Regions from separate parts of the Pseudoalteromonas ruthenica genome, predicted to be linked through region 1. Evidence: predicted binding sites of a transcription regulator. Region 1 holds the regulator's gene; each other region holds the start of a gene.
What was found. The regulator LexA, encoded in region 1, represses DNA repair genes until DNA is damaged. The targets are predictions, from matches to a motif close to TACTGTATNNNNATACAGTA.
Positions count from the first base shown of each region.

Region 2: the regulator LexA is predicted to act here: its motif matches at 1,991-2,010, upstream of dinG (ATP-dependent DNA helicase DinG).
Region 3: the regulator LexA is predicted to act here: its motif matches at 1,467-1,486, upstream of PRUTH_RS07105 (SulA-like leucine-rich domain-containing protein).
Region 4: the regulator LexA is predicted to act here: its motif matches at 1,223-1,242, upstream of ruvC (crossover junction endodeoxyribonuclease RuvC).

Region 1 covers NZ_CP023396.1:3,015,342-3,018,524, forward strand. The annotation lists gene coxB (cytochrome c oxidase subunit II) at 1-1,029, opposite strand, end outside; gene lexA (transcriptional repressor LexA) at 1,348-1,965, opposite strand; gene PRUTH_RS14220 (HNH endonuclease family protein) at 2,185-2,934, shown strand; gene PRUTH_RS14225 (SpoIIAA family protein) at 3,000-3,183, shown strand, end outside.
Region 2 covers NZ_CP023396.1:703,898-707,080, forward strand. The annotation lists gene dinG (ATP-dependent DNA helicase DinG) at 1-1,979, opposite strand, end outside; gene PRUTH_RS03435 (DNA polymerase II) at 2,127-3,183, shown strand, end outside.
Region 3 covers NZ_CP023396.1:1,503,902-1,507,084, forward strand. The annotation lists gene PRUTH_RS07100 (NCS2 family permease) at 1-1,272, opposite strand, end outside; gene PRUTH_RS07105 (SulA-like leucine-rich domain-containing protein) at 1,530-1,979, shown strand; gene PRUTH_RS07110 (YchJ family metal-binding protein) at 2,105-2,473, shown strand; gene PRUTH_RS07115 (VC2046/SO_2500 family protein) at 2,602-3,111, opposite strand.
Region 4 covers NZ_CP023396.1:803,470-806,652, reverse strand. The annotation lists gene ruvB (Holliday junction branch migration DNA helicase RuvB) at 1-26, opposite strand, end outside; gene ruvA (Holliday junction branch migration protein RuvA) at 40-660, opposite strand; gene ruvC (crossover junction endodeoxyribonuclease RuvC) at 663-1,184, opposite strand; gene aspS (aspartate--tRNA ligase) at 1,296-3,074, opposite strand.

The DNA of each region.
Region 1 (3,183 bases):
CTCTTTAAGCGTAAGTTGACCGACAAATGCCTGCATCGCAGTCCCTGGCTTACCGTGCACCACAATATCGATATGGTCGTTAATATCGCCGGTGGCTATTGGACTGCCTTTAATGGCGGGGAAGACTCCAGGTAAACCGAGCCCCGTAGGCTGATGACAAGCTGCACAGCGCGTGATGTACACTTGCTCGCCCGATGCCATTAGCTCATCTTCAGAGAGGATTTGTTCTAGCAGCTCAGCATCGGCCTGCGCCTGAGCTTGCTTCGCTTGTTTCTGCTCTGCCAGCCAAGCGTCAAACTCTTCAGGGGGTTTTGCTTCTACGACCACCGGCATAAAGCCGTGGTCTTTACCGCATAACTCGGCGCACTGGCCGCGATACGTACCCGGTTCGTTTACGCGTGTCCAAGCTTCGTTGATAAACCCAGGGTTAGCGTCTTTCTTTACTGCAAAATCGGGCACCCACCAAGAGTGAATGACGTCATCTGAGGTCATTAAGAAACGTACTTTTTGATTAGTGGGAATGACCAAGGGTTTATCTACTTCGAGGAGGTAATTGTCGCCCTTATTTTGCGCATTTTTGATTTGCTCTTGAGGCGTTGACAGCAGTGAGTAGAAGCCCACATCGTGGCCCATATACTCGTAGTGCCATTTCCATTGTGAACCAGTCACCTTAATGGTGATATCGGCCTTTGTTGTATCCTCCATAGCAATCAGGGTTTTGGTGGCCGGAACAGCCATGGCTATGAGAATAACAAATGGAATCGCTGTCCAAAGTATTTCTACTTTGGTGCTTTCATGAAAGGTAGCGGGGGTGACCCCTTTTGACTTGCGGTGTTTGAGCAGCGCCCAAAACATCACCGCGAAAACAACCACACCAATCACACAGCATATAATAAATATGGTCATGTGTAGTTGGTAAACATTTTCGCTAATGTCAGTTACCCCTTGGCGCAAGTTGTACTTGCTATTCGCGGACACCAATTGAGGGAATAACAGACATAGCAACATGAGGGAGCTCAGCTTCTTCATGTGTACCATCTCCTTATTGTTGCGCAATGCAAGGAAGAGGCGGTTACAGCTTAATACCCAATCTTCGTTATTATTATGCTTTTACCAGTCGACAACTTTGACCCTAAATAAACTGTTGAAAAACCGACCAGCAAAGCCTGTAATATAACCAATTAGTCAAAGATTGAGCTAATAGCAAGTTAATACACTACTTTTGTTTACGTTTTATTAATAAATTAACAGGAATATTCAAGCTGTTAGAAAGCACTGTGGCTAAGGAGGGAACATGGGGAAAGCCCCTAATAACAGACCTATTAGAGGCAAAATAAGTAAATTTAATTACATCCAGTCGGCGTTTCGGATCACACCTACAGCTAAGCCTTCAATATTAAAGGATTCGTTCTCTAAATCGACTTCAATGGGTGTGAATTCTTCATTCTCTGCATGCAGCAGAACCTTACGCCCAGCTTTTTCTAAACGCTTCACGGTGACATCTTCATCAACCCGCGCGACCACCACTTGGCCGTTTTCAGCCACCTGAGTGCGATGTACCGCTAATAAGTCGCCATCCATAATGCCGATGTCTTTCATACTCATGCCATTTACGCGCAGCAAATAATCTGCAGCAGGCTTGAACAGTAGTGGGTCTATCTGGCAGTGACTCTCTATATGCTGTTGTGCAAGAATGGGCTCGCCCGCAGCAACACGGCCAATTAAAGGCAGGCCCAATTGTTCGGGTTCTTCTTCCTCGACCAATTGAATACCTCGACTCGCGCCAGGCTTCATTTTGATTACGCCTTTCTTAGCCAACGCCTTAAGATGTTCTTCTGCGGCGTTAGCACTGCGAAACCCCAGTGTTTGTGCAATTTCTGCACGCGTCGGCGGCATGCCGGTATCTTTAATAAAGACTTTAATCAGCTCAAGAATTTGCGATTGGCGTTTAGTTAATGGGCGCATACAACTGGGTTTCCATACAGTACATTTAACTGTGAGTATATACAGTTAAATGAAAATCGCAAATAAAATCAGGGAATTTGCTGACCATTGCAACCTTAATTAATGCAACTTCGCTTTTGTTCATATGCAACCTCATCTCATACTCATAAAGTGATAGGTGACGAATGCGCGACAATGCTTTAAAGTAGCGCTGTTTTAGTCATGTTATTAAGCAGTTAGATGACTCGCCAAGGTGTATTTTCAGCGTTCCTTATACTTATTTCGGCACTGACGATAGGTGCGTGCAAAGCCGATACGGTCAAGATGTCGCGCAGCGGCCTTTGTCACCCTGAAGATTCGGCTCATTATCAACGCACTCAATCTTTTACCCCCTATGCGAACTTAGAAAGCTGTCTAGCAGACGGTGGACGTTTACCAAAGAACCACACTAAACAAACATCAGGAAATAGTTATCATCGGGATAACTGGCCACATTGGTTAGACACCGATCACGACTGCCAAGACGCCCGTGCTGAAGTGCTGATTGCCCAATCACACAGTGATGTAAGCTACACCACTCAAGCGCGCTGCACCGTCACCAGCGGCCAGTGGCATGACCCTTATTCGGGACAGATACTACGCAATGACGATGATTTAGATATAGACCATATTGTTCCGCTTAAATTTGCCTATGAACACGGTGCTGCCACCTGGAGTCGTTCGCAAAAGGCACAATTTGCCAACGATATGGAGAATTTGCTTGCTGTTGATAATGGCCTAAATCGTAGCAAAGGCGCAAAAGGCCCTTGGCAATGGTTGCCGCCGCATCAAGATTACCGCTGTCAGTACATTCAGCGCTTTAATTACATCATGAGCAAATATGACCTTCGCTACTCGCAAAACGAAAAAGACCAAGTTCAGAGTTTGCTGCAAAGCTGCGTAGGTGAAACTTTAAACCTCAGCGCACTACCTACAACCTTGCACCAATAACCAACCGCTTGTAAGTAAATATTCTATATTGATAGAGCATCCAATGAACTCGTTGGCGAGGATATATGCTCAATATCACTATAAACGAAACACACAATACCGCTCTACTCGAACCACAAGGCCAGCTGACAGCAGAAGACTTTGCAGCAGCCGTGCGTATTATCGACCCTTATATTGAACAGCATGCAAAGCTACATGCTCTCATTATTGCTACTGAACACTTTCCGGGGTGGGACTCATTTGCCGCGT
Region 2 (3,183 bases), 960 kb from region 1:
ACACCACTGTCTCTTTCTTTGCGCAGCAGTCTACCACAGCTTTGTACTAATTTCTTGGCGGCGTCCGGTACGGTAATGGATAAAAACGGGTTGCCCCCTTTTTGCTCTACAAACTCTGCTTGCGCTTCTTCAATCGGTGAGGTGGGCACCGCAAACGGGATTTTTGTGATCACTAGATTAGTCAGGTAATCGCCCGGCAAATCGAGGCCTTCAGACAAACTTTGGGTGCCAAACAGCACACTGCCTTGGGCATCATCAATACGGCGCTTATGGCGTCGGATCAATGTATCCCGAGATAGCTCGCCTTGCATTAAAATGTCCCACCCTTGTTTACGCAAACGCTCGGCGACATGGTGCATTTGCCAATAAGAAGCAAACAACACCAGATTGGCTTTGGATTTATCTAGGGTATTGGGCAGTGCTTTGGCAAGGTAATCGCTAAACGCTTTGTCGGTTGGCTCACACTCGGTTTTGGGAATATGCAGCTGCGCTTGATTGGGGTAATCAAACGGTGAGGGCACCTTGATAAACTTAACTCCTTGCTCTGAGCGTAGCCCGCTTTCATGGGCAAAATGTTCAAAGGAGCCCAAGGCGCTGAGCGTGGCCGAACACAATACCGCTCCTGCACACTCGCGCCATAATTTATCTTTGAGGTAAAACCCCACTTCAATAGGGCAGTCACTCAGGAGGTAGTCATGATGGTTTTTATACTCCATGCGCTTTATCCACCTGGCATGGGGAACGCTTTCGCTTTCTTTAGCATAACTTTGCCACAGCTTTTGTAGCGTTTCTAAACGGGCTATATATTGCCCACTTTCAGCTAAAATAGGGTCAGCAATAAACGGCTTTACATCGCCATCATTTACGTCGCTACTGAGCGCTTCGTGCATCTTGTTGAGGGTGCGTAGCGCCGTTTTACTGGCTTCACTGATATCTTTGGCTTGCACTGTGAGCTGTTGCGGCAGCACTCCGTGAGAGAAACGATAGGTGTCGTCTTCGGTGTATTGAAAGTCTGCACTATCAAGCATACTCAGCACGGCTTTCATGCCTCTGGCCACATCATCAAGGGCATCATTGAGTTTAAATTGGCTGCCTGATGCGCTGGCGCTAAAAATGGTTTGCGCCATTTTGCCGCTGAATTTGAATAGTTTCTCGAGCCAATCCTGAGTCCCTTTTAAGGTTGCTGCGGCAGATGAAAAGTCGCGAGTGATATGCGGTAAGTGGTGTGCTTCATCAATCACATAAATACAGTTTTCTGGCTCCGGCAAAATCACGCCACCGCCGAGTTCCAAATCGGCCAATAATAGGCTGTGGTTGGCCACTAACACATCCATTTGCGCTATTTTTTGCCGCGCAAGATGGAAAGGGCAGGTTTGGTGTGCTTTCATCTGCCGTTGGCAGGCATGCTTATCACAGGCAATAAGGTGCCATACGCGATCTGGGATCACGTCGGCCCATGAGTCTCGGTCACCTTGCCACTGTTTGTTTTGGTAAGCATCATGCAGCTGATGCAGACATTTTTGCTCCATGTCACTCAAAGGAGAGCTTAAAGTGGGCGTCAACGCGAGTTGCTCTTGTTCGCCATTGACGGCGTTATGGAGCTTATGGGCGCAGATATAGCGCCCCCGGCCTTTGACCAAATCATAACTAAAAGTAAGACCGCTGTGCTGGGCAAAAAAGGGTAACTCTTTATAGAGCAGCTGCTCTTGCAAGGCTACTGTAGCGGTTGCAATCACCAGCTTTTTATTACGTTTGAGTGCCAGTGGTAAGGCACCTAAGCAATATGCCAAAGATTTGCCGGTTCCGGTTCCGGCTTCGACCACGCAAATGCGCTGCTTTTTGTCGTATTCACCAGCGAGTGTTTTTGCTATTTCTGCGACCAAGTAGTTTTGGCTAGCACGAGGGCGATAATCGTCCATGCTTGAAGCTATCCGCTGATGAGCGTTTCGGATTGTTTTTTTCAGCGGATCGGATAGCATGGTGTATCAACTTATGTATATATTTACAGTGCGACCATTTTAGAGTGTGGCTGCATATGACTCAAGTGACAATTCACTTATGTTGTGATGCTTGGGCAAGACATAGAAAACAACGCGCTGTATTTACTCACTTCTATAGGTATTCGGTTGGCTCCAATAGCAGGGTTTATCCTTTCCGCGCAAACACGGCAACTGAGCGATGGTATCAGTCATGTCTTTTGGCTGGCCACAGACAACGGCCCAGTTAAAGCACAATCTGTCGCTGAGTCTGCGGTATTTTTCGTTGCCCAATCGCAGCAGCAGCGAGTGATAAAATTACTCCAAGCCGCTAACTTACCTTGTGATATACGCACAGTAACGCTGCACTCTTTTGCCGGTAAACCCATGGCAGGGTGTTATTTCACGCACTTGAATCAGTTTTATGCGGCGCGAGAACAGCTTAAAGAGCAAGGAATTACGTTATACGAGGATGATATCCGCGCGCACGAGCGCTTCTTAATGGAGCGATTTATTCGCGGCGGCGTTTGGGTAGACGGCACCTCCAGTGCTAATGGCTCCTTAGTCCAAGCGCGGTTTAAAAGCCATCCCCACTACCGGCCCACTTTGCGGGTTTTATCGCTGGATATTGAATGCAGTGGCGATGGGGTGCTTTACAGTGTTGGCTTGGTAAGTGAACGGTTTAAAAAGGTGCTGATGGTTGGGCGTAGCACCGAAGAGCGCTCGTGGCTTGAGTATGTTGAGGATGAGGCCGCTTTGCTCGTGCGGTTACAAGAGCACATACACCATATAGACCCTGATGTGATCGTTGGTTGGAATGTGGTCGACTTTGACTTTCAGCTGCTGTGCTATCGCGCTCAACAATTGGGTATTCGTCTTAATTTAGGACGCAATAACGAGGCGGTTGTGTGGCGCGGAGGAAAAGTCGCTAAGCTTATAGTTCCCGGGCGCGCTGTACTTGATGGCATTGATATGCTTAAAAACGCCACATATTACTACCCCAGCTTTGCCCTTGATAATGTTGCCCACGAAATCCTTGGCGAGCGAAAGCTTATCGAAAACAAAGACAAAGTTTCCGAGATTTCCCGGCTTTTCAACGAAGATAAACTGCAACTTGCTGAATATAACTTAAAAGACTGTGAGCTTGTATTAGCCATCTTTGCTCGTCTTGAATTGGTCGACTTTGCTATTGTGCGGACCCAGCTTA
Region 3 (3,183 bases), 1.5 Mb from region 1:
AAGCAAAAATAGTACTGTTAGAATCCACACACTCAAGCTAATCTCCGCCCCCTTATTACACACTAATTTCACCGCCGTATAGGCGATAAAGCCAAGGGCAATGCCGTGGGCAATGGAAAAAGTTAACGGCGTCATCAACAGCACCACGGCAACTGGAATCGCATCTGTCATATCATCCCAATCAACCAGCTTAAGGTTTTGCAGCATGAGCACCGAGACATACAAAATCGCACCCGCTGTTGCATAAGCTGGAACCATGGCTGCCAAAGGAGCAAAAAACATCATCAGTAGGAAGCAACAGCCCACCACCACAGCTGTTAAGCCTGTACGCCCACCCACTGACACACCGGATACCGACTCGATGTAGGAAGTGGTCGTAGAGGTGCCGAGCATAGAGCCTGCAATTGTCGCTGTACTATCGGCACTCAGTGCTCGACCCAAACGTGGCATGCGCCCTTGCTCATCGGCCAATCCCGCTTTTTGCGTTACCGCCACCAAGGTGCCTGAGGTGTCGAACAAATCCACAAACAAGAATGCGAAAATGACACTGAGCATGGATAACTCTAACGCCGAGGCAAAGTCTAATTGCATAAAGGTAGGAGCGATGGACGGTGGCGCTGAGATCACCCCTTGATATTCAACCAGCCCCAGAGATAACGCAATGCCTGTAACCAACATAATACTGATCAATACGCCGCTTTTGATATCACGATACAACAACGCCGCTATTACGAAAAAGCTCAGGATAGCGAGCAAAGGCCCACTGCTGGTAATATCACCCATCTGTACGAGCGTGGCTGGACTGGCAACAACAATACCCGCGTTTTTCAGTGCAATGAGCGCCAGAAAAGCGCCAATCCCCGTGGCGATAGCGCGCTTAAGTACCAGTGGAATGGCATTGATTATCCACTCTCTGACTTTAAATAGGCTCAACGCTAAAAAGATACACCCCGACATAAATACCGCCGCTAAAGCCGCCTGCCAGGTGTAACCCATACCTAATACTACGCCGTAGGTAAAAAATGCATTTAAGCCCATGCCTGGCGCTAATGCCAACGGATAATTCGCCCAAAAACCCATAATGAAGCAACCGATAGCAGCAGCAATACAGGTTGCGACAAATGCTGCCCCTTGGTCCATTCCCGCCTCTGCTAGCATTGCCGGGTTGACAAACACGATGTACACCATGGTGATAAAGGTCGTGAGTCCTGCGATAACCTCGCGCTTAACGGAGCTTCCATGCGATTTTATTTTGAACAGTCTTTCGAACATAGGAGTAAACAATGATACGTAAAATAGAAGCGGCGGATACTAGCATAAATGCGGACAAATGACCGCATGTTTACACAGCAATATTGGCACCGAAACACGGCTTTAGCTTCTTCGGTATCGCTAAGCGTTTAAAGCAACAAACAAGACGTTTAAAAAAGAAACAAAAAAAACTTGCACTGAATAACTGTATAAACTACTGTATACACATACTGTATAAAACACTGTATATGGTTCACAAAATCCACAGCGAGGCAATTATGTTACATACAGCAAGTGTTCGTCATGTTAAAAGCTATCAGCAAGATAACCCTAATGTGATCAATATCGTAAAAACTGAGGATGAGATCTCTGCAACATTTGAGATGCTTAAAATCGTTCATCGCTACAATCAAAATAATGGCTGGACGCTATTAGTCGCCCCTGACAATGTGCCTAGCCGTCACCTATTGGACGCTTGCTCTATCGACACGAATAAATTGCTGGTAATTCGGGCTAAACATGTTGTTGATATGGAGTACATGCTTAATTGTGCGCTGCAAAATGGCCGTTTTGCGGCGGTGATCACCTGGACGGACATTTTAAAACAGCAACAACTCGAAGCCTTACAACTTAATACCCACCAAGCTAAAGCACAGCTTTACTGTTTCACTACCGAGCATAACGCCAGCGAACAAACAACTGTGCCCTCGCAGTTACAAGTCTGCTAATATATTGGCGTGATTCCTTGTAGTTAGAAAATGCGATGTGCCATTGTGGATTGCCGCAGCCTTTTGCTGATTGCTGCGGCCGGTTTGTAAGTAGAGCTATTGATGCCCCCGACGCCCAGAGCCTCATGCGCTCTCGTTATAGTGCATTTTGTGAACAAGCTATTGATTACTTATGTTTTACCTGCTCAGAGAAAGCCCTAGAACAAAACCCCAGAGATGAAGTGGCTGAATTTGCCCAAGCTGCGCATTTTGTACGCTTACACATAATGGATTATGAGCCTGGCGATGCTTTGGCCTATGTTGAATTTAAGGCTTTTTACATCATTGCTGACACCCTTCACTGTATTCATGAACGCTCACAGTTCATTCAACGCCACCACCAATGGAAATACGACAGCGGACGGTTGTTTGAAGCCGCTGATGTAAAGCTTAAACGCAACGATCCCTGCCCATGCTTAAGTGGCAATAAATTCAAAAAATGCTGTATGCCTTGATGTGATGCCGCCGCCCGGTGGCAGCTTTAGGTATTCGCTTAATTAGTACAAGAAACCCTTGGCTCGCACCTGCTATTGCACCCTGATTAGCGCGCTCTGACTGGCCAAACGCCATTATGCGCAGGCCACTACGCGTGTGCTAAAGACGAGGACTTATTCATATCCACAAGTTGATCGTAAAAAGCTGCACTATCCATTTGCGGCTCGTTCAGTGGCTCATATTGGCGATGATGTTTTGCCTGTACGCTCGGATCGCAATTGTCAATTATAGGTAGTGGAACATAGGTTTTGTCGTCTCGCACTGCCAAAGGCTCGGGGGTTAGACACTCTTTTAATCGCAGAGTTGTCATTGAGCTTTGCGCCAATAATGCCCTGTCATGCTGAGCTCTATCTATGTGGTAATCCGGTAATGCCGTTGGTTTTGCAGGCGCAGCGCCCAACTGTAATCGCAACTGCTGCTCATCCACTTGGTGAGATTCTAGTTCCGATTTGGGAAGGTGAAACTGGGCAAAATCGAGTGCATCTGCTGATAATGATGCTAACAGCCAAGCAAAGTCTCCACGACGGGCCTCATGGACACTGCGACATAATTGCGAGTCCATTTGTAGTTCGTTACGAATGACGGGCTTAACTTGCATAAACTTTATTCAACCTGAATTACTTCTAAGCAGTTATCGGCCTTTTTTCAGCTTTCTTTAGTTTTTTTCTTT
Region 4 (3,183 bases), 1.1 Mb from region 1:
TCAATCAGCCGATCCGCTTCTATCATGATGGTATCTCTGTTATAGCATCGCTTTGAGCGCTTGCTTAATCATTTCTTCGGAGGCCATGCCTGGCTTCGCGACTGCTTTTACCGACTTCACTGCCTGAGCATTTTTATAGCCCAGAGCTTCAAGTGCGGCCACCGCATCGTCTTGGGCATGACTCGCGACCAAAGTATCGCCATTGGGCGCATCTATTGGTGCCGCGTCAGTGTGAGGGGTAAATAAGTCAGGACCCCAATCTTTAAGCCTGTCTTTCATTTCTAACACTAACCGCTCTGCGGTTTTTTTGCCAACGCCAGGAAGCTTTACTAAGGTGCTTGCATCGCCATGATGAACGCAATGGATAAATTGCTCTGCCGACATTCCCGATAAAATACCTAGGCCTAGTTTAGGCCCTACCCCATTGGCTTTTAATAATTCACGAAACAGGGCACGTTCGTTTTTGGTGTTAAACCCAAATAACAGCTGCGCATCCTCTCGCACCACAAAGTGGGTATACAAGGTGACCTGTTCACCACACTCGGGAAGTGCATAAAAGCAACTCATGGGGAGGTTGATTTCATAGCCAATGCCTGCTGCTTCCACTAACACTTCAGGGGGCTGCTTCTCAACCAACAATCCTCTAATTCGTCCTATCATTGTTACCTCAAGCGTCCGCGCACGGTTTTACGTGCTTGACCGGACAGTTTTATTAAGTTTTGTTGTGAGTGACCATGGCACATGGCAATAGCCAAGGCGTCGGCGGCATCTGCTTGCGGCGTCGCTGGCAGCTTCAAGATATGCTTCACCATGTGTTGTACCTGTGCCTTTTCCGCAGAGCCCCGCCCAACCACAGCTTGTTTCACTTGCCGCGCGGAGTATTCTGACACGTCAATATCGGCCAAGGTGGCGGCGACAATGGCTGCGCCCCGGGCTTGCCCTAGCTTTAATGCCGAATCAGGATTGTGGGCCATAAACACTTGTTCTATGGCAAACGCGGTAGGATTAAATTGCTCAATGAGTTGGCTGACGCCTTGGAAAATCATTTTTAAACGCAACGGGAAGGCGTTATCACCTAACTTAATACAGCCACTGCCCAAGTAATGGAACTTATGCCCTTGCTGCTGCACGACACCATAGCCGGTAAAGCGCGAGCCGGGGTCAATTCCCAAAATTATACTCACCCACTGACCTTATTATTATTCTCGCTTATGGAAATGGTAACTGTATGTATGACCAGTGTAAAGCTGAAGCATAAAAAAAGCGGCCTGAGCCGCTTCTTTTATCGCTATCGCTTATTCGCTTTGTTCACTCTCAGAGGCAGTCACTCCGATACCCAGCTCTTGCAGAGCGTCGGGATTTGCCACACTCGGAGCATCGGTCATCAAACAAGATGCTTGCGTCGTTTTCGGGAAGGCAATGACATCACGAATATTGTCTGTACCACAAAGCAACATCACTAGACGGTCAAGGCCGAACGCCAAGCCAGCGTGCGGCGGTGTACCATACTTCAACGCATCGAGTAGGAAACCGAACTTATCTTGTTGCTCTTGCTCATTGATCCCCAATACTCGGAACGCCGCTTGTTGCATCGCATTGTTGTGGATACGCACCGAACCACCACCCACTTCGTAACCATTAAGAACCATGTCGTAGGCATCAGAAAGCGTGCCGGCAGGGTTGGCTTCCAGCTCCTCTGGGCTGACATCTTTTGGCGCAGTAAATGGGTGGTGAACCGCGTGTAGATTACCTTCATCGTCTTCTTCAAACATCGGGAAGTCTACGACCCACAATGGTGCCCATTTGGTTAAATCAGTTAGCTCAAGGTCTAAACCAATCTTCAAGCGCAGCGCACCCATGGCTTCATTGACCACATTGCGTGAGTCGGCACCGAATAAAATGATATCGCCAGTTTGCGCATTGGTGCGTTCAAGTAAGGCGGTGATCACCTCTTCGTTCAAGAATTTAGCAATCGGTGATTGCACGCCTTCCACACCTGCGTCGCGGTCATTGACCTTCATCCAGGCTAAACCTTTAGCGCCATAGATGCCGATAAACTTGGTGTACTCGTCAATTTGCTTGCGTGACAACGACGCTCCGCCTGGCACGCTAAGCACAGCTACGCGGCCTTTCTCATCATTGGCAGGGCCAGAGAACACTTTGAACTCAACGTCTTTAACCAAATCAGCAACGTCAATAAGCTCCATCGGGTTACGTAGGTCAGGCTTGTCAGAGCCAAAGCGGCGCATGGCTTCGCTGTAGGCCATCACCGGGAACTCGCCCAAATCAACATTCAGCAACTCTTGCCACATATCACGGATCAGTTTTTCAGTGACACCGCGAACTTGGTCTGAACTCATAAATGAGGTTTCGATATCGATTTGCGTGAACTCTGGCTGGCGGTCGGCACGTAAATCTTCATCACGGAAACATTTAACGATTTGGTAGTAACGGTCAAAGCCAGACATCATCAACAATTGTTTAAACAACTGTGGCGACTGCGGCAATGCATAGAAGCTGCCATGATGCACACGGCTTGGCACAAGGTAGTCACGTGCTCCTTCAGGGGTCGCTTTCGTCAGTACCGGCGTTTCAATATCGAGGAAGTCATTGCTATCAAGGAAGCGGCGAACAAAACTTGTGGCTTTGGCACGCAACTTAATACGGTCGCTCATCTCTAAGCGGCGAAGATCCAAATAACGGTATTTTAGACGGCGCTCTTCGGAGTTTTGCTGGTTAAAATCCAGTGGTAGAGCGTCGCTGCGGTTAATGATCTCAAGGCCAGTACCTAGAATTTCCACTTCACCTGTGCTCATGTCTTTGTTGACTTGGCTGTCAGGGCGAGCGCGGACTACCCCTTTGACTTGTACACAGAATTCTTGACGAAGTTTATTCGCCACATCCATAAGCCCTTCGACTTCCGGGTCGAACACCACCTGCACCAAACCTTCGCGGTCACGCACATCGACGAAGATCAAGCCACCTAAATCGCGGCGTTTGTTGATCCACCCACACAGAGTAACTTCTTGGTCGACATGACTTTTATTTAAGTGTCCGCAATATATAGAGCGCATAATATTCCTGTTTTAATTGTAAGCGCGCATTGGTTTAAGCACGCAGTGGCCAAATTAATTGCGTCAATTATATAAAAACGGCAGTCAATGTCACGAAGCAAACTCCGAG